Regions from separate parts of the Mesorhizobium sp. B2-4-1 genome, predicted to be linked through region 2. Evidence: predicted binding sites of a transcription regulator. Region 2 holds the regulator's gene; each other region holds the start of a gene.
What was found. The regulator PhoB, encoded in region 2, activates phosphate uptake and scavenging genes when phosphate is short. The targets are predictions, from matches to a motif close to TGTCATNNANCTGTCAT.

Region 1 (5,050 bases), on a different contig from region 2:
GCGGGCGAACGCGCCTTGCTCGTCGGCTATGAGGAGAGCCGCGGCCAGCTTTTCCGCAACGCGCGTAGCTGGGGCGTCGATTTCGAAGCGATGGAGGCGGATGGTCGCCTGAAGGTAGTCTGCCTTTATCCGGAAGCGCAGAGTTTGCCGGATCACCTTCTGATGATCCGCGAACTGGTGGCGGAGTTCAAACCCGATCGCATGGCAATCGACAGCTTGTCGGCATTGGAACGCATCGCGCCAGAAACCGGGTTTCGTGAGTTCTTGATCAGCGTCACCTCCTTCATAAAGAAGCGCGAAATTGCCGGCCTTTGCACCGCTACCAACAAATCGCTTGTCGGAGGCCAGAGCGCTAGCGAGCAGCATATTTCCACACTCACCGATTCGATCATTCTGTTGCGCTACATTCAGCAGGAAGAATTCATGCATCGCGGCATGATGGTGCTGAAAATGCGCGGCAGCGAACACGACAAACAGATACGGCGCTTCACCATCGACAGTGGCGGTATGCATCTTGGAAAGCCCTTTGACAGCGCGCCTGATGTGTTCGGCGACTCCGCCGTGGACAACACGTCGACATGAAGAGCGCCTTGAATACGGCGCAAAACGCCGCCGAAATGCTGGAATCGCCCGGAGATACATCTCCGGCTGGCATCAGCCAGCTCAGCTTTCGCCAGTTGATCGAAAATACCGCCGACGGGATGCTGGTGGTCGATTTGGACGGAACAGTGCTCTATGCCAATCCTGCGGCAGCCGTAATTTTTGGACAGCCGCTTGACGAACTCCTCCACGTTCCGCTCGGCCGTCCGGTCGTCTCCGGAGAGATCGCCGAGATCACCGTTCACCGTTCCGGCCGCAAGCCGGCAGAAGTGGAAATGCGTACGGTCGAGGTTACCTGGGACAGCAGGCCCGCATTGCTTGCCAGCCTGCGCGATGTCTCGGCCCAGCGATCAAGAGAAGAAAACGCACGCCAGTCACAAAAGCTCGAGGCCATTGGACGCCTCGCAGCTGGCATTGTCCATGACTTCAACAACCTACTCGCCGTTTTCGGGTCTGGCCTTCGGCTTCTGGAGAAACAGATCGCTAAAGATCCTGCGGATGAGAAAGTCGCTCTGCTGGTCGAGGAGATGTTCAGGCGGATCGAAAATGGAGGAGCGCTAACACAGCAACTGCTTGCCTTTTCGCGACGCCAATCCCTGGTCCCGGAACAGATTGATCTCAATGAACGTATCAAGGGGCTGACGACGCTGCTGGAACGGACGTTGGGGAGCGGCATCCGGGTACAATGCAATCTGGATCCAGCCTTGGGCCCTATCCTTATCGATGCCAACCAGCTCGACATCGCCGTTCTTAACCTTGCCGTGAACGCCAGAGATGCAATGAAAGGCAGTGGCACTCTCACGATTGAGACCAGCAATTTTCCAAATGATCTGGAGGATTTGCGTTCAGCGGCGGCTTCATTTGTTCGCGTGACTGTACGCGATACCGGCTGTGGAATGAGCAAGGACACCCTGGCGCGCGTTTTCGAGCCGTTCTTCACAACAAAATCGGAAGGGCAGGGTACGGGACTCGGGCTAAGCCAAGTTTACGGCTTCATCAAGCAATCCGGTGGGCATGTCCGAATCGATAGCGAAATCGGTCAGGGAACAAGCCTGCATCTCTACTTGCCGCGCGCTTCTGGAACCCAGCGGCAGCAGAACTGAGCGGCGGCAGACCCATTCCCGGCCAGCAGACTGATTGGCCGATGTCAAATCCGTCAGGCTGAGCGCGGGACGGGAATTTCCACGCATCGACCGAGCAAACCGACGCCTTTTTCAGCGTTGTCATGTCAGCGTTGTCATGTGCTGTTAGACGCCGTTCGTCGGTGAGGTCGCTGACCGTCTCGAGACAGGTCCCTGGTACATCAATTCAAGCAGCAAGCCGCTATGCAATCCTTTTCCGGGTCACTTTCATCCGGAAGTGAACGCTACTTTAGCCGGACATGAAGTGCGCCTGCCCGCAACAAAACCGTTGTCCGCTGCGCGCGAACGACACATAGTGCCATTGCGGGAGTGCCCCTTTCGCCAATGACAAGCAATGAGAACGGGAGACGAAACATGAAGTTCTTTGGCTTCGCGGCCGGTGTCGCCGTGACCCTGCTTTCCACAACCTCCGCCTTCGCCGTCACGCAGATCAGCTGGTGGCACGCCATGACCGGCGCCAACGCAGAGGTCGTCGACAAGATTTCCAAGGATTTCAACGCCAGCCAGGGCGACTACCAGATTGTTCCGGTTTTCAAGGGCACCTATCCCGAAACGCTGAATGCCGGCATCGCCGCCTATCGCGCCGGCCAGTCGCCTGACATCATCCAGGTGTTCGATGTCGGCACCGGCGTGATGATGGCGGCCCGGGACGCGATCAAGCCAGTGGCCGAGGTGCTGACCGGCGCCGGGATGAACTTTGACAAGAGCCAGTATCTGCCAGGCATCGTCGGTTATTATTCGACGCCGGACGGCACCATGCTGTCCTTCCCCTACAACTCCTCCTCGCCGATCCTCTACTACAACAAGGACATCTTCCAGAAGGCGGGGCTCGATGTGAACAACCCACCCAAGACCTGGAACGAGGTGTGGGAGGATGCCAAAAAGATCAAGGCGAGCGGCGCCGCCGCTTGCGGCTACACCTCGACCTGGCTGACCTGGATACACCTGGAAAACTTCGCGGCGTGGAACGATGTGCCGTGGGCCACGCAGCAGAATGGCCTGGCCGGCGGTGATGTCGAACTCAAGATCAACTCGCCGATCTTCGTCAAACATTTCCAGGCGCTCGCCGATCTGGCCAAGGACGGCACCTTCAAATATGGCGGGCGCACCTCCGAAGCCAAGCAGATATTCCTCGCCGGCGAATGCGGCATCTTCACCGAATCCTCGGGCGGCCTAGGCGACATCGTCAAGTCGGGCATGAACTACGGCATTGGCCAGTTGCCCTATGACAGCGACGCCAAGGGCGCGCCGCAGAACACGACGCCGGGCGGTGCCAGCCTTTGGGTCTTCGGCGGCAAGTCCGACGAGGAGTACAAAGGCGTCGCGGCTTTCTTCGCCTATCTGTCCAAGACCGATGTGCAGGAATATCTGCACCAGAAATCGGGATACCTGCCGGTGACGCTCGCCGCCTATGAGGCGACGAAAAAGTCCGGCTTCTACGACAAGAATCCCGGTCGCGAGACGCCGATCCTGCAGATGACGGGCAAGGCGCCGACCGACAATTCGAAGGGCGTGCGGTTGCCGAACCTGCCGCAGGTGCGCGACATCCAGAACGAGGAGTTCGAAAAGATGCTTGCCGGCCAGGAAACCGCCCAGCAGGCGCTCGACAATGCGGTCACGCGTGGCAACGCGGCGATCAAGGAAGCGCTGGGGAATTAGGGCGCGTCGAGCCTATCGAGTTATAGTCCTTGCTCTACGAGACCCCCCTCCGCCCTGCCGGGCATCTCCCCCTGGAGGGGGGAGACTGGCTGTCGCGACCGTTTTCGGCAATTGTCAAAGCTGGAGAATGGCAGCTGCCGCAGGAACTGCCAATCTTCCTCCAAGAGGGGGAGATGCCCGGCAGGGCAGCGGTGAGCGCCGTAGAGTGCCGCTCGGCTTTCCACGCCGGAGCGGCGCATTGACCCCGCGCGTCGTCTTTCCCAACAAAGTCTTGCCATACCTAATGGTGGCGCCGCAACTTGCCATCACGCTGGTGTTCTTCTACTGGCCGGCCGGGCAGGCGCTCTACCAGTCGATGCTGAGGCAGGACCCGTTCGGGCTGAGGAGCAGGTTCGTCTGGTTTGCCAATTTCCGCAAGGTGCTTGCCGACCCGGCCTATCTCAACTCGATCAAGGTCACAGTGGTGTTTTCGCTCGCGACCGTGATCGTTGCCATGGGCGTGGCGCTGCTCCTTGCCGTGATGGCGGAAAAGGTGGTGCGCGGCAAAGGCCTCTACCGCACGCTGATGATCTGGCCCTACGCGGTGGCGCCGGCGATTGCAGGCATGCTGTGGCTGTTCCTGTTCAATCCATCGATCGGCTCGCTGTCTTATCTGCTGAGACGTTTGGGCGTCGCCTGGGATCCGCTGCTCAACGGCACCGACGCCATGATCCTTCTGGTGGCGGCGGCCGCCTGGAAGCAGATCAGCTATAATTTCCTGTTCTTCGTCGCCGGGCTGCAGGCGGTGCCGAAAACGCTGATCGAGGCGGCGGCGATCGACGGCGCCGGCGAAACCAAGCGCTTCTGGACCATCGTCTTCCCGCTTTTGGCGCCGACGACGTTTTTCCTTTTGGTCGTCAATACCGTCTATGCGCTGTTCGACACGTTCGGCATCGTCCACGCCGTCACCGGCGGCGGGCCGGGCAAGGCCACCGAGACACTGGTCTACAAGGTCTACAATGACGGCTTCGTCAATCTGATCCTCGGCGATTCGGCGGCGCAGTCGGTCATCCTGATGGTCATCGTCATCGCGCTCACCGCCATCCAGTTCCGCTACGTGGAACGGAAGGTTCATTACGGCTGAGGAGCGCGATGATCGGTCAATCCCCGTTTCGCATTTTCCTTGCACATGCCGTGCTCATCCTCGGCATACTGATCGTGGCCTTTCCGATCTACTACACTTTCGTTGCCTCGACGCAGACGCTGCAAACCATCCTTAGGCCGCCACTGCCTTTCCGGCCGGGCAGCGAGTTCTGGAACAATTACGGCGAGGCGCTGTTCGGCGGCGTCGGCCGCATCGGCGGGCTCGGCGTCGGCAGGCTGCTCCTCAACTCCACGATCATGGCGCTCGGCGTTGCGGTCGGAAAGATATTCATCTCGATCCTGTCGGCCTATGCGATCGTCTTCTTCCGTTTTCCGCTGCGCATGACTTTCTTCTGGCTGATCTTCATCACCCTGATGCTTCCCGTCGAGGTGCGCATCCTGCCGACCTACAAGGTAATGGTCGACCTCGGTATGATCGACACTTATGCCGGACTGATCATCCCGCTGATCGCCTCGGCCACCGCAACGTTGTTGTTCCGCCAGTTCTTCATGACCATCCCGGGCGA
Region 2 (5,050 bases):
CGGCGCTCAACAACCAGTTCTGGTCGAGTAATCTCAATGCGCCGATGGCCAGCCTGCCCGTCACCATCTTCCAGTTCGCTCTCAGCCCCTACGAGGAATGGCAGCAGCTGGCGTGGACCGGCGCACTCATAATCACCCTTACGGTTCTCGGGCTGAGCATCTTCGCCCGCAGCCTTACCGGACGCAGAGAGGACAGATGAAACCGATGTTGTCCACCGAGTTGAATACGCCCGAAGTCGCGGTCGAGAAAGCCAAGATCGAGGTCAAGGGCCTCAATTTCTACTATGGCCAGTCGAAGGCGCTGAAGGATATCAGCCTGTCGCTGCCCGAGCGCAGCGTCACCGCCTTCATCGGGCCTTCGGGCTGCGGGAAGTCGACGCTGCTGCGCGTCTTCAACCGCATCTACGAGCTTTACCCGAGGCAGAGCGCCGAGGGCCAGGTGCTGCTCGACGGCCAGAATATCCTCGACCGTTCGCAGGATCTCAACCTGCTCAGGACCAAGATCGGCATGGTGTTCCAGAAGCCGACGCCGTTCCCGATGTCGATCTACGAGAACATCGCCTTCGGCGTCAGGCTCTATGAGAAGCTCAGCAAGGCGGAGATGGACGGCCGTGTCGAGCAGGCGCTGAAGCGCGCGGCACTGTGGAGCGAGGTCAAGGACAAGCTCAACGCCAGCGGCCTCAGCCTTTCGGGCGGCCAGCAGCAGCGCCTCTGCATCGCCCGCACGGTGGCGGTGAAGCCGGAGGTCATCCTGCTCGACGAGCCTGCCTCGGCGCTCGATCCGCTGTCGACCGCCAAGATCGAGGAGCTGATCGACGAGTTGCAGGCCGATTATACGATCGTCATCGTCACCCACAACATGCAGCAGGCGGCGCGCGTGTCGAAGCAGACCGCCTTCATGTATCTGGGCGAGCTGGTCGAGTTCGACCGCACCGAGAAGATCTTCACGTCGCCCCGCGAGAAGCGCACGCAGGACTATATCACCGGCCGCTTCGGCTGATCCCAGGCATACGAGGACCAAGATCATGGCCGAACACACAGTCGCAGCCTTTGACGAAGATCTCGGACAGATCAGCAGGCTGATCCGCGACATGGGCGATCTCGCCTCATCGATGGTCGGCGGCGCGACCAAGGCGCTCCTGAATTCCGACAACGCGCTCGCCCAGCGCGTCGTCTCCGACGACGCGATCATGGATGCGCGCCAGCGCGAACTCGACGACCGCGCCATCACCCTGATCGCCAAGCGGCAGCCCATGGCGGACGATCTGCGCCATGTCGTCGGCTCGATCCGCATGGCGGGCGATCTCGAACGCATCGGCGATCTCGCCAAGAACATCGCCAAGCGCGTCGGCACCGTCGGCCTTGCCGCCACGCCGCGCGACCTGTCGCACTCCATCGACGCCATGGCGCAGCTTGTGCTGATCCAGGTGCAAGGCGTGATCGAGGAGTATGCGGCGCGCGATGCCGCGGCACTTGCCAAGCTGCGCGCCGACGATGAACGCATCGACGTCAAATACACATCGGTGTTCCGCGAGCTGCTGACCTACATGATGGAGGATCCGCGCAACATCACCGCCTGCACGCATCTTTTGTTCTGCGCCAAGAATCTCGAGCGCATCGGCGATCACGTGACCAACATTGCCGAAAATGCCTATTATGTGCTGACCGGCACGCAATTGCCCGCCAATCGCCCGAAGCAGGACGAGACGGCGATGTCGGCGCCAGCGGCTTGACGGCAGGGGTGACCAGTCGATGATCGCGCCACGCATCATGGTGGTGGAGGACGAGGAGCCGCTGGGTGTGCTGCTCCGTTACAATCTGGAATCGGAGGGTTATCAGGTAGAGGTGGTGACGCGCGGCGACGAAGCCGAGATCCGCTTGCAGGAGAATGTCCCTGACCTTCTTGTGCTCGACTGGATGGTGCCGGCGGTGTCCGGCATCGAGCTCTGCCGCCGTCTCCGCATGCGGCCCGAGACCGAGCGGCTGCCGATCATCATGCTGACGGCGCGCGGCGAGGAAAGCGACCGGGTGCGCGGTCTCTCCACCGGCGCCGACGACTATCTGGTCAAGCCGTTCTCAACGCCGGAATTCATGGCACGCGTCAAGGCGCTGCTGCGCCGCGCCAAGCCCGAAGTTCTGTCCAGCGTGCTCAAGGTCGGCGACATCGTGCTCGACCGTGAATCGCACCGGGTCTACCGCAAGAAAAGCGAGATCCGGCTCGGGCCGACCGAGTTCCGCCTGCTCGAATTCATGATGCGACATCCCGGCCGCGTGTTCTCGCGCAGCCAACTGCTCGACAATGTCTGGGGCGAAACGATCTATATCGACGAGCGCACCGTGGACGTGCATGTCGGCCGGCTGCGCAAGGCGGTCAACAATGGCCGCATGCCTGACGTGATCCGCACCATTCGGGGCGCGGGGTATGCGATTCGCGAAGACTAGGGATATGTCACGCAACGTTCTCGCCCACGCCTGATTTCGCCTGTGCCCCCGGCGCGAAAATCTCCTGGTCGACGAAGGTCAGCGCGCGCATGGCGCAGCCCTCGCGGATCAGTGGCAGTTCGTTCGGCTCGGTGTCGAAGGAAATCGATTTCGAGTGCTGGCCGCCGGCGGTCTGGGCAATGGCCTCGCGCAGAGCCGGCTCGATCAGGTCGAAGGCGGCGGCGCTGACGCCGACCATGGCGACCGGCGCCGGATCGATCAGCGCGAACAGGCTGCCAAGGCCGTAACCCAGCGCCTCGCCGGCCTTGCGGTAGGCTTCGCGCTCCGGCCCGTCCTTTTCGCGCGCCGAGGCCGCCAGGGTGCGCATGTCGGCGTCGCTGACGTCGACGGGCTCGGTGTCCTCGCCAAGCTGCCTCGCGTTGCGCCAGATGGCATAGTTGCCGGCATAGGCCTCGACGCAGCCGCGCCGCCCGCAGCGGCAGAGCGCCCCGCCGGGGCGATGGATCATGTGGCCGAACTCGCCTCCGGATGAATGGGTGCCGGTGAACAGTTCACCCTTCAGCACCAAGCCCATGCCGATGCCGTGCGACAAAAGGATGGCGATGAAGTCGTCGCGGTAGCGCTGGGGATCGCGCCAGCGCAGCGCCACCGCCATCATGTTGCAATCGTTCTCCATGGTGGCGGGAATGCCGAACTCGGCCTCCAGTATGTCGGCGAAGGCGATGTCGGTCTGCGGCGTGATCGGCGACCACAGCATGGTGCGCGCATCCGTGTCGGTGATGCCCTGGATCGCCAGCGCGATACGGGCGATGCTGCCGACGTCGAGGTCGGGATCCTCGAACCGCCGCCTGACGATGGCCACGCATTCGCCGATCAGCGCCTCGCGCGACAGGGTGAGCGTGTCCAGCCGGCGCTGCTCTTCAGATATCACCTGGCCGGCATAGTCGATGACGGCGACGGAGAGAAAATTCAGCGACAGCACCACGGTCATCACCGCCGCGGCTTCAGGGTTGAGGCTGAGGCCGACCTGCGGCCGGCCGCGTTTCAGCGCACCGGCCTCGCTCGGCTTGCTCTGCGCCAGGATGCCTTCGCCAATCAGGTCGGAGGAGATCGCCGATATGGTGGAATGGCTGAGCCCGGTGGTCGCGGCAATCTCGGTGCGCGAGGGCTGCCCGGCACGGCGCACGGCCGCGATCACCATCGCCCGGTTGCGTCGGCGCAAATCGTCGTGGCGGATTCCGACCGACATGTTTCTCGCATCCTCCCCGTCGCCGCGTTCTCTCCCCAGGATCCCGACGACCGTCAAATACTGGCAGAACCGGCCTTGGCTGTCATTATTTATTCCGGAGCTCGAAAAAAATTCACGAGGACATCAAAATACATCAGAATCGACGTTGACAGCGTTCCGACGATGGACCAGTGTTTTTTCGAGGCTCGAAAAAATAGAGCCTTTGTGCCGGCCTACGGGCCTGTTTGGTCGCGCCATACGCGGCGCAGGGAGGATTAAGATGAAGAGATTCACAGCCGCCATCCTGGCGGGTGTCGCCATGTCGCTGACGCTCGCGTCGGTCGCGCAGGCGAAGGACAAGGTCATCGGCGTTTCCTGGTCGAACTTCCAGGAAGAGCGCTGGAAGACCGACGAGGCCGCCATGAAGAAGGCGATCGAAGCCGCCGGCGACAAGTATATTTCCGCCGACGCCCAGTCCAATCCCGGCAAGCAGCTCACCGACGTCGAGAGCCTGATCTCCCAGGGCGCCAATTCGCTGATCATCCTGGCGCAGGACGCCTCCGCCATCGGCCCGGCGGTGCAGAAGGCGCTCGACGAAGGCATTCCGGTCGTCGGCTATGACCGCCTGATCGAGAACAAGGACGTCTTCTATCTGACCTTCGACAACAAGGAAGTCGGCCGCATGCAGGCCCGCGAAGTGTTCAAGGTGAAGCCGGAAGGCAACTACGTCTTCATCAAGGGCTCGGGTGCCGATCCGAATGCCGATTTCCTGTTCTCGGGCTCCATGGAAGTGCTCAAGGACGCCATCGACAGCGGCAAGATCAAGAATGTCGGCGAAGCCTATACGGATGGCTGGCTGCCGGCCAATGCGCAGAAGAACATGGAGCAGTTCCTGACCGCCAACGACAACAAGGTCGACGCGGTCGTCGCGGCCAATGACGGCACTGCCGGCGGCGTCGTCGCGGCGCTGACGGCTCAAGGCCTGGCCGGTACCGTTCCGGTCTCGGGCCAGGACGGCGACCACGCGGCGCTGAACCGCATCGCGCTCGGCACGCAGACCGTGTCGGTGTGGAAGGACGCGCGTGAACTCGGCAAGAATGCCGCCGAGATCGCCTCGCAGCTGGCCGACGGCAAGAAGATGACCGATATCGCCGGCGTCAAGGACTTCACAACGCCCGGTGGGAACACCGTCAAATCGCTGTTCCTGACCCCGGTTGCGATCACCAAGGACAATCTCAACGTCGTCATCGACGCCGGCTGGATCAAGAAAGACGAGGTCTGTGCCGGCGTCGCGGCGGGCAGCGTCGCGGCCTGCAACTGATCTTCCATTTCATGCGATGAACGCCGCGGCTGCCAAGCCGCGGCGTTTTTTCAAGAAAA
Region 3 (5,050 bases), on a different contig from region 2:
TGCGGCGCGTCGGGATAGCGGCCATGATCGCCTCCTTCTGCTTGTCGTTGAGCTTGTCGGTCATCGCCGATTCGATGAAGCCCGGGGCGACACAGTTGACGGTTATGCTGCGGGTGGCGATCTCCTGCGCCAGCGATTTGGAAAAGCCGATCATGCCGGCCTTGGAGGCGCAGTAGTTGGTCTGGCCGGGATTGCCGGTGACGCCGACCACCGAGGTAATGTTGATGATGCGGCCGTGGCGACGGCGCATCATCGGATGGGTCAGCTCACGCGTCAGCCTGAACACGGCCGTCAGATTGACTTCGAGCACGCTGTCCCAGTCGGCGTCCGACATCCGCACGAACAGCCCGTCCTTGGTGATGCCGGCATTGTTGACCAGGATGTCGACGCCCTCGAGATCGGCCTCCGCTTTCTGGCCGAGCGCCTTGACCTCATCGCGGTTCGACAGGTCGGCCGGAAACAGCTTCACCCGGTCGCCCAGGTCGGCGGCCAGCGCCTCCAGTCTCTCGACGCGCGTGCCGTGCAGGCCGACGATGGCGCCTTGCGCATGCAGCACCCTGGCGATCGCCTCGCCGATGCCTCCCGACGCGCCGGTGACAAGTGCCTTGCGGCCGGTCAGTTCGAACATGTGTTTTCCTCTTTGGTTTCGGAAGCTCAGCGAGCAACCTTATCTGTATACGTCTCGCGGGTATCCGATTGCCATCACCAACGGAATATCTTCAGCGATACAAGCCGCGCCATCAAATTCACACGCGGCGCCTCACCCGAGCGCCGCCAGTGCGGTTTCGACCTCGGCCGCGGAACCGACCGATGCCGTGGCGATTTCGCGGTTGATGCGCCGGGCCAGCCCTGAAAGCACTTTTCCCGCGCCGACTTCATAGAGCGTGGTGACGCCGTTCGCGCCGAACCACTCCACCGTCTCGCGCCAGCGCACGCGGCCGATCACCTGTTCGAACAGACGGCGCGCAATGATTTCGGGATCGCTGGTCGGAGTGACCGTGACATTGGAGACGAGCGGCACGACAGGCGCGTTCTTGGTTACCCCGGCCAGCGCCTCGCGCATGATCTCGGCGGCGGGCGCCATCAGCGCCGAATGGAAGGGCGCGGAGACCTGCAGCATCAGCGCTCGCTTGGCGCCTTTTTCCGTGCACAGTTTGGCAGCCAGTTCGACCGCTGCCTTGGCGCCGGAAATCACCAGCTGGCCACCGCCATTGTCGTTGGCGATCTGGCAGACCGATCCTTTGGCAGCCTCGGCGCAGGCGGCTTCGACATCGGCCTGCTCCAGTCCGATGATCGCCGCCATGGCGCCTTCGCCGGCGGGCACCGCCGCTTGCATGGCATTGCCGCGGATGCGCAGCAGCCTGGCGGCATCGGCAACCGAGACGAAGCCGGCGGCGGCAAGCGCCGAATATTCGCCCAGCGAATGGCCAGCGACGTAGGTAATCTTGTCCTTCAGCGAGAAGCCGCGCGCTTCCAAGGCCCTGATCGCGGCCAGCGATACGGCCATCAGCGCCGGCTGCGCGTTGGCGGTGAGCGTCAGCGTCTCTTCCGGCCCTTCCCAGATCAGCCTCGACAGGTTTTCGCCGAGCGCGTCGTCGACTTCGCTAAAAACCCTACGCGCCTCGGGGAAGGCATCGGCGAGGTCCTTGCCCATGCCGACAGCCTGGCTGCCTTGTCCCGGAAAGGTGAATGCAACGGCCATGTGTGGGCTCCCAAAGCTCGGTTCTGCTTGCCTGATACACGAATTTTCCTGCCTGTGACGCAACGCGGCCTGCCAAGTCAAGCCCGGTTCGACCCGGCCCCTTGGCAGCTTTGCCGGCCGAGTGCCTGTTCCAAAAGGCTTTTTGGCGATCACTCCTGATGAAAACCGCTCACGAATCGTTTGCTGGCTCTTCTTATTTCCGCCACAGGCGCTAGCTTTGCGTGACAATTCCATGACAATCGAGTGACGGGTCTGTCGCTGGGTGGGGAAGTTAAAGTGGCTAGGATTTCGAAAGGCGCAGGCAAAGCCGCGCCACAGTTTCTGGAAGACGATCCTTCCACCGGCTACCTGCCGGGACGGAAGTGGCCGACCATACGCTATGGGCTGACCAGCCTGCTGATCGCGGCCGTCCTGGTGTTCGCCATCGAATTGATCGTGCGCGGCGACTTCGCCGGCACGGTTTCCTTCTTCCTGCAGCCGCTCAAGCCGGGCTGGACCACGATCGTGGTGTTCGCACTGGTTCTGGTCGGCCTCGATGCCGTTTTCGGCCGCAGCTATCAAAGCCTGATGATCGTCGCGCCGCTGACGCTCTCGCTGGCTTTCATCGGTCACCAGAAATCGCATTATCTCGGCGATCCCCTCTACCCGACCGATTTCCTCTACTCCCGCCAGATCGTGGCGCTGCTGCCGCTTCTGGTGCGTGACCGTCCGATGACTGCCCTTGCCATGATTGTCGGCATCGTCGCCGGCCTGTCGCTGCTCATCTATGGCTGGCGGGTCTGGCGTCGAAAGGTGCCCATACTCAGCCGCAAGGGCCGTCTCGCCCGGCTGACGCTGGCGGTGCCGCTGCTCGCCTTCTTCGTCTCGATCATGGACTATGCCACCTTCTCCTGGACCCGGGACCGGCTGCAGATCATCCCGATTATGTGGGACCAGAAGGAAAATTACGCCTCCAACGGCTTTGCGCTCGCCTTCGCGCTGAACGTGCCGATGGCGCATGTCTCGGCGCCGCCAGGCTATTCGGAAAAGGCGATCGCGGCCATCGACAGGCCGCAGGTGACCGCCTCGGTGCCCCAGGAAAAGCCCGACATCATCGTCGTCATGAGCGAATCCTTCTGGGATCCGACCAAGCTGCCCGGGGTCACCATCACGCCCGATCCGATCCCCAACGTGCGGGCGCTGCGTTCGGGCTCCATGTTCTCACCCGAATTCGGCGGCATGACCGCCAACATCGAGTTCGAGGCACTGACCGGCTTCTCCAACGCCTTCCTGCCGGCCGGCAGCATCCCCTACCAGCAATATGTGCGCACGCCGACGCCGTCGCTGGCGACCTTCCTGAAGAGGGAGGGCTACAGGGCGCGCGCCATCCATCCGGGCACCAACTGGTTCTGGAACCGCGGCGCGGTCTATGCCGATTTCGGCTTCGACGACTTCAGATCGGAAGAGACGTTGCCGCCGATGCAAAAGCGCGGGCCGCTGGCATCCGACGCGGCGATGACGGACGAGATCATCAGCGAGGCCGATGCCAGCGATGCCCCGGTGTTCTTCTTTGCCGTCAGCCTGCAGAACCACGGCCCTTACGAGCCGAACCGCTACTACAACCCGACCCACACCGTGCAGGCGCCGATCAGCCAATGGGCGCGTGAATCGCTGCTGAGTTACACCGAGGGCTCGGCCGACGCGGACCGCGGTCTCGAACGCCTGATCGAATGGGCAAAGAAACGCTCTCGCCCCACCGTCATCGCCTTCTTCGGCGACCATCTGCCGCCGCTTGGGCCGGTCTATGTAGAGACCGGGTTCATGAAGGACAATGTCGCGCCGCGCAAGGAGGCTTCCGCCGAGGCGGCGCTGGAGCATCATCAGACGCCACTGGTCATCTGGTCGAACCGCACAGGCCCTGCCAAGGACATGGGCGCCGTCAGCCCCGCCTTCCTGCCCTATCACATCCTGAAAACGGCCGGCATCACCCACCCCTACTATACCGGCTTCCTGGGCGAGATGCGCGAACGCTACCGCGTGGTCGACCGCAATCTGCTGCTGACGCCGGCGGGAGAAGCCACGCCCGATTGGGCGCGGCAAAAGCAGATCGACCCGGCGATCCGCGACTTCCGGCTGCTGCAATACGACATGATGTTCGGCAAACGCCACGCGGCGCCCGACTTCTTCCCCGAAACGGTGGACAAGGTCGTCGCCCATATGAGCTGAAATTCGCGGCATCCTTCCAGGATGCCGCCCAGCGGGGTCGAGCGTTCAATTCGTCAGTTGCAATTTCGAGAATTTGTTGGCGATCTGCTGGAACACGTTCGGCAATTTGTTTGGATCGTTGACGGCGTAGTAGTCGCTGGGATCCGAGGCGCAGGCGCTGTAAAGCGTGCGGTTGGCGGCGGTATCGGATTGCAGCACCATCGTGTAGATTTCGGCGCCCTGCTTCTTCAACTGCGTGCAGACGCTTTTGGTCCATCCGTCGACATTGCGCGCGGCGGTGGTCTGATTGTCCGATCCAAGCCGACCGGCAGCGCCATAGGTTGAGCCCGCGAGAAAACCATAGGACGTATAGTCTGACTTGGTCGTCTCGTTGCTGGCGCCGTAGACGACATTCTCGCCGTCGGTGAGCAACATGACGATCTTGCTCACCCCAGGCGTCTTCCAAGGCGTACCCTCGGCGTATGGCGCACCCGGCGACAACACCCGCTGGCCCCAGGCCAGGCCCTCGGAAACATTGGTGCCGGACCCCGCCCATGCAAGCATCTTGGCGGCCTCGTTGCGAAGTTTTGTAAAGTCTTCGGTCAAGGGGACGATTGGCGAGGGACAGGACCGGTTTGGCCCCACCGTCAATTGCAAGGCGTTTGGATCGTTTGTGACCGCGGTGGCAATGGCGGTGTTCTGCGGCGCCACATATTTGGCGACTGTTTCAAGATCACCCCGCAAAAGCCCGGTAGCACTTCCAAGCAAGCCGCTCAGATCTATTCCGAGAATATTCAGTCCGCCATTCCGAGCAAGTTTGGCCTCATCAGGGGCGTCGTCGATAAAGGAATTGTTGTAGTGATAGGCATCGTTTGAATAGCCGCTGGAAGGTCTCGTCCCCTTTCCCGGACTGTCCGGCGCGAAATAAGGCACGAACAGAGTGTCAGGGTAACGTGGATCAGGCGGCGTATCGGCGATATTAAGGACACCAGGCCGCGCCTCGACGCAGCCTTTCCAACCCGTATCCTCCCCCTTGCCGTCCTTCCACCCCGTCAATTTGGCGGCAGAGGCCGGATCTTTCATCAACTGCCTGAACAGCGCCATATGATTGGGACGCTTGTCGTTGATGACGGGGAAATTGATTCCATTGGTGGATGACTTGCC
Region 4 (5,050 bases), on a different contig from region 2:
CAGCCGGCCCTGGGAATCGGACAGCATCAGGCGGCGGCGTTCTTCTTGCGGCGCTTGAATTGCGCGATGCGCTTCGGCGCATGCGATTTCAGCGCATCACCCCGTCCCGACAGGCTCGGATTGGTCATGAAATATTCCTGTGCGTTGAACGGCTCCTCGCCCTCCTCGAGCACGACGCGCCGGGAGGTTCCATCAGCCAATACGTCGAAACTTTGCTGATTGTCCATGATGTTGCCGAGCATGATCTGGCCCAGCACCTGTTCATGCACAGTTGGGTTGGTGATCGGCACCATGGTCTCGACGCGACGGTCGAGATTGCGCGGCATGAGGTCGGCCGAGGAGATGTAGACCACCGCCTCGTCCGACGGCAGGCCGTGGCCATTGCCGAAGCAATAGATGCGGCTGTGCTCGAGGAAACGGCCGACGATCGACTTGACCCTGATGTTTTCCGACAGGCCCGGCACCTGCGGCCGCAGGCAGCATATGCCGCGCACGACGAGGTCGATCTCGACGCCCGCTCGGCTGGCGTCGTAGAGCGCGTCGATGATGATCGGATCGACAAGGGCGTTCATCTTCATCCAGATGCGTGCCGGCCGTCCCTCGAGTGCGTGGGCGACCTCATCGGAAATGTGCTGCAGGATACGGTTCCTCAGCGTGAAGGGCGAGATCGCCAGCCGCATTTCGGCGGTCGGCTCGGCATAGCCGGTGATGAAGTTGAAAAGCTGGGCGACATCGCGTGCGATCGTTGCATCGGTGGTGAAGAAGGACAGGTCGGTGTAGATGCGCGCGGTCACCGGATGGTAATTGCCGGTGCCCAGATGCACATAATTGCGCAGCTTGCCGTCCTCGCGCCGCACCACCAGCGACATCTTGGCGTGGGTCTTGAGCTCGAGGAAGCCGAACACGACCTGGACGCCGGCGCGCTCGAGGTCGCGCGCCCAGCGGATGTTGGCCTCCTCGTCGAAGCGAGCCTTGAGCTCGACCAGTGCCGTCACCGACTTGCCGGCCTCGGCGGCGTCGACCAGCGCACGCACGATCGGGCTGTCGTTGGAGGTTCGGTAAAGCGTCTGCTTGATCGCCACCACTTCCGGGTCGGCCATCGCCTGGCGCAGGAACTGCACCACCACGTCGAAGGATTCGTAGGGGTGGTGGACGATGATGTCCTTCTCGCGGATAGCGGCGAAGCAATCGCCGCCATGCTCGCGGATGCGCTCGGGGAAACGCGGATTGTAGGGCGTGAATTTGAGGTCGTCGCGGGCAACGGCGACGATCTCCGAAATCTGGCTGAGCGCCAGCGGGCCGGTCAGGACGCTGATGCGGCTCGACGAAACGCCGAGTTCGCCGGCGACGAATTCGCGCAGTTCGGCCGGCATGAGCATGTCGAACTCGATGCGAATGACGGAGCCGCGGCGGCGGCGCTTTAGCGCGGTCTCGAACAGGCGCACGAGATCTTCCGATTCCTCCTCGACCTCGATGTCGCTGTCGCGAATGATGCGGAACGTGCCGGAGCCCTTGACCTCGTAACCCGGGAACAACTTGCCGATGTAAAGGCCGACCGCCTCTTCCAGCGGGATGAAGCGGACATGGTGCTTGCGGTCCGGCAAACGGATGAAACGCTTCAGCGCCACCGGCAGGCGCAAGAGCGCGCTCATCTCCTCGCCGTTCTTGCGATGGCGAAGCTGCAGCGCCATCGAGAAGCCGAGATTGGGGATAAACGGGAACGGATGCGCCGGGTCGATCGACAATGGCGTGAGAACAGGAAACACCTGGTCCTGGAAGTGCTCCTCCAGCCAGGCCTTCTCGTCCTTGGTCAGCGCGTCGCGGGTGATGCTCTCGATGCCTTCCTTGTTGAGCAGCACGGTCAGCGCCGAAAGGCTTTTCTGCTGGTCTTCCTGCAACCGTTCGACCTCGCGCAGCAGCTGTTCGAGCTGCTGTTCGGGGGTACGCCCGTCCGGACTTCTCAACACGATGCCTTCGCGAACCTGGCCGGCCAGGCCGGCGACGCGCACCATGAAGAACTCATCGAGATTGGCCGCGGAGATCGACAGGAAACGTACCCTCTCCAGCAGCGGATGGTTTGTGTTCTGCGATTCCTCGAGCACGCGGCGGTTGAACTGCAACCAGGAGAACTCGCGATTGACGAAACGATCCGGATTGCCTTCCGGGCTTGCCGCTTCCGCATTGATGAACTCGCTCTGGACCGGCTTCAGTTCGTTCATGGTTCCTGCTCTTCCCACGTCTGGTTGCTTCGCCGCTTTCGGGCGGCGCCCAGGCTGTTGCGCCTGGCCGCGATGCTCCAGCCGGTTAACCGGCTTAACTTATCCTCTGACAGGCTTTTGCGACAGTTTCATTTCATCGAACTTGCAAACAGGCCGGTTATGATCCAAACGCTGAGCAGACTGCGCTAAAGGAGACGACGATGGCAGGCGGTTCCATTCCCCATTTCCAGAACGATGCGGGCCATCCGGCGATCGATATCGGAGTCAAGGAATTCATGTGCACCGGCGCCAACCCGCCTTTCGACCATCCGCATGTGTTTCTCGATATGGGCGACGACAATGAGAAGGTCTGCCCCTACTGCTCGACGCTCTACCGCTATTCGCCGAAGCTGACGGCGATGGAAACGCTGCCGGCCGGCTGCCTCTACATCGACCAGGCCGCCTGACTTCCAGCGGCCCGGCCAATGGCAGACGCACAGTCCCGGCAAGTCATCATCGCCGGGGCGGGTATTGCCGGGCTGACCGCGGCGTTGGCTTTCGCCGAGCGGGGCTATCCCGTACGGATCTTCGAACAGGCGCAGCGCCTAGAAGCGGCGGGCGCCGGCATCCAGCTTTCGCCCAACGCGACACGCATCCTGCGTGAGCTCGGCGTACTCGACGCACTTCTTCCCAATGCCGTCAGGCCGGAAGCCGTGGTGCTGAAGGATGCGGCAACCTTGGGCGAACTGGCGCGCGTACCTTTTGGACGAGCCGGCGAGGCGCGCTGGGGTGCGCCCTACCTCGTGGCGCATCGAGCGGACCTGCAAAACGCGCTGATGGCGCGCGTGGCTGCCATGCCCGATGTTCATCTCACTACTGGTGCGCGCCTTGGCAGCGTCACGATCAGCAGTTCAGGCGTCACCGCGGCAGCCGATGTGGGTGGCAGGCTCGTCGCGGCGGAAGGTTTCCTTCTGGTCGGCGCCGATGGCGTCTGGTCGTCGATGCGCGGACTTGCCGACCAAGGAAGGAAAACCAGGCTTGCGAAAAGCCACTTCTCCGGCGAACTGGCCTGGCGGGCAACCGTCAGCGCAGACAGTCCTGCCGGGCAAGCTTTTGCAGAGATCGGTGCGCCGGACTGCGTCACCACCTTCCTGCATCCCGGCTTTCACATGGTCGCCTATCCCGTCAGCAAGGGCAGCGCCATCAATCTCGTCGCTTTCACCAGGGGCGAGCGTATCGCCGAAGGCTGGTCCGGCCATGCCGATCCCGCAATCCTGGCCGGCGCCATGCGCCGCACCGCGCCGGCGCTGGCAAGGCTTGCGGAGTTGGCCGGCCCTTGGGCGGCCTGGCCGGTCCATACGGTCGATCAGAAGCCGCCATGGGTAAGGTCGGGCCGCATCGCACTGGTCGGCGACGCGGCGCATGCCATGACGCCGTTCGCGGCACAGGGCGCCGCGATGGCCATCGAGGATGCCGCCACGCTTGCCGACGTCATGGCCGCCTCCCCTGCCGATCTCGCCGGAAGTCTTCAAATCTGGGAAGGCCTGCGCCGGCCGCGCGTCGTGAGAGTGGCACGTCGCGGCGCCCTCAACCGCCTTGCCTGGCATGCCTGGGGTCCGGTGGCGTTGGCGCGCAACCTTTTCCTGAAAATGCGGGCGCCGGAGAAGCTCGCCGCGGATTTGGACTGGCTTTATGGGTGGCGGGCCTAGAACTCGAACGAGGCGTTGGCGTTATCTGCGCGACCTACCAATTATACAGCCTCAACGACCACCCGAGCGAGACCGGCAACGGGTTCCACCAACCGGTGCGCAGGCCGGCGGTTCGCAAGGCGGCCGCGGTCCAGGTGTTGCAGCCGGCCAGCGCATTGAAATGGCCGTTCGCCTCATAGAAGCGGTCGAAATTGGAATAGGCGGCCCCTGCGATGACGATCGGCCCGCCTGGTCCTTGCTGAAAACTCGCATCGATGAAGTCGAGCAATGCCGCAAAGCGGTCTTCCGGGATGTCGAAACCGGCGACGTCGGGTCCGGAGATATTGCCGGCGACCTCGACATGCATCACTGAAGCGTCAACCGTCAGGGCCTTGAATACGGGCATCGCCTTCAGCTGCGACCAGGTCGGCGTCTCCAGGTAGAAGGCGCGGCCGCCCCAGCCGAAGACGATGTAGCGCACCTCGGGCGCGTCGGAAGGCTGGCCGGCAGCGGCGAGGAAGCGAAAGCGCCGGCGCACGCCATCATCGACGGGAATGGCGATGTCGGTGTGGATCGGATTGCTCAGCACCAGAATGTGCCTGGCGCCCTCGCCGGCCGCGGCAGCCGGCCAGAGTGGCCGCGGCACCAGCGTGCCGAGTGCCGCGACCAGCACCACCGCGGCAACCAGCACGGCCAGGAAACGAAGGCGTTTTCTCATCCGGGCATAGTTCTTGCGATTCCATCACGTTTCAATCGAAACGATCCGATCGGCCAAATGTGAAAAAGCCCGACCGTGGCGCGGCCGGGCTCCTTCCATTTCGACGAAGCAGCGCTCAGTGCAATATCTGCGACAGGAACAGCTTCGTGCGCTCGTGGCGCGGGTGATCGAAGAACTCGGCCGGCGTGTTCTGCTCGACGATCTGGCCCTGATCCATGAAGATCACCCGGTTGGCGACTTTCCGCGCAAAGCCCATCTCGTGGGTGACGCACAGCATGGTCATGCCTTCCTCGGCAAGGCTAACCATGGTCTCCAGCACTTCCTTGATCATTTCCGGGTCGAGTGCCGAGGTCGGCTCATCGAACAGCATGATGCGCGGGTTCATGCACAGCGAACGAGCGATCGCCACGCGCTGCTGCTGGCCGCCGGAGAGCTGGCCCGGATAT

Region 1: the regulator PhoB is predicted to act here: its motif matches at 1,822-1,838, upstream of ugpB (sn-glycerol-3-phosphate ABC transporter substrate-binding protein UgpB).
Region 3: the regulator PhoB is predicted to act here: its motif matches at 1,924-1,940, upstream of FJ949_RS07010 (LTA synthase family protein).
Region 4: the regulator PhoB is predicted to act here: its motif matches at 2,339-2,355, upstream of FJ949_RS06595 (RNA degradosome polyphosphate kinase).

What each region holds. Positions count from the first base shown of each region.
Region 1 is NZ_VFVN01000015.1:64,542-69,591, forward strand. It holds gene kaiC (circadian clock protein KaiC) at 1-582, shown strand, start outside; gene FJ949_RS27465 (ATP-binding protein) at 579-1,703, shown strand; gene ugpB (sn-glycerol-3-phosphate ABC transporter substrate-binding protein UgpB) at 2,097-3,401, shown strand; gene ugpA (sn-glycerol-3-phosphate ABC transporter permease UgpA) at 3,685-4,524, shown strand; gene ugpE (sn-glycerol-3-phosphate ABC transporter permease UgpE) at 4,533-5,050, shown strand, end outside.
Region 2 is NZ_VFVN01000013.1:62,865-67,914, forward strand. It holds gene pstA (phosphate ABC transporter permease PstA) at 1-200, shown strand, start outside; gene pstB (phosphate ABC transporter ATP-binding protein PstB) at 197-1,000, shown strand; gene phoU (phosphate signaling complex protein PhoU) at 1,026-1,733, shown strand; gene phoB (phosphate regulon transcriptional regulator PhoB) at 1,753-2,442, shown strand; gene FJ949_RS26285 (ROK family protein) at 2,450-3,691, opposite strand; gene xylF (D-xylose ABC transporter substrate-binding protein) at 3,951-4,991, shown strand.
Region 3 is NZ_VFVN01000002.1:480,735-485,784, forward strand. It holds gene fabG (3-oxoacyl-[acyl-carrier-protein] reductase) at 1-628, opposite strand, end outside; gene fabD (ACP S-malonyltransferase) at 761-1,702, opposite strand; gene FJ949_RS07010 (LTA synthase family protein) at 1,979-3,907, shown strand; gene FJ949_RS07015 (pilus assembly protein) at 3,953-5,050, opposite strand, start outside.
Region 4 is NZ_VFVN01000002.1:403,367-408,416, forward strand. It holds gene ppx (exopolyphosphatase) at 1-27, opposite strand, end outside; gene FJ949_RS06595 (RNA degradosome polyphosphate kinase) at 27-2,219, opposite strand; gene FJ949_RS06600 (zinc-finger domain-containing protein) at 2,420-2,665, shown strand; gene FJ949_RS06605 (FAD-dependent monooxygenase) at 2,684-3,907, shown strand; gene FJ949_RS06610 (TIGR02117 family protein) at 3,942-4,604, opposite strand; gene FJ949_RS06615 (amino acid ABC transporter ATP-binding protein) at 4,720-5,050, opposite strand, start outside.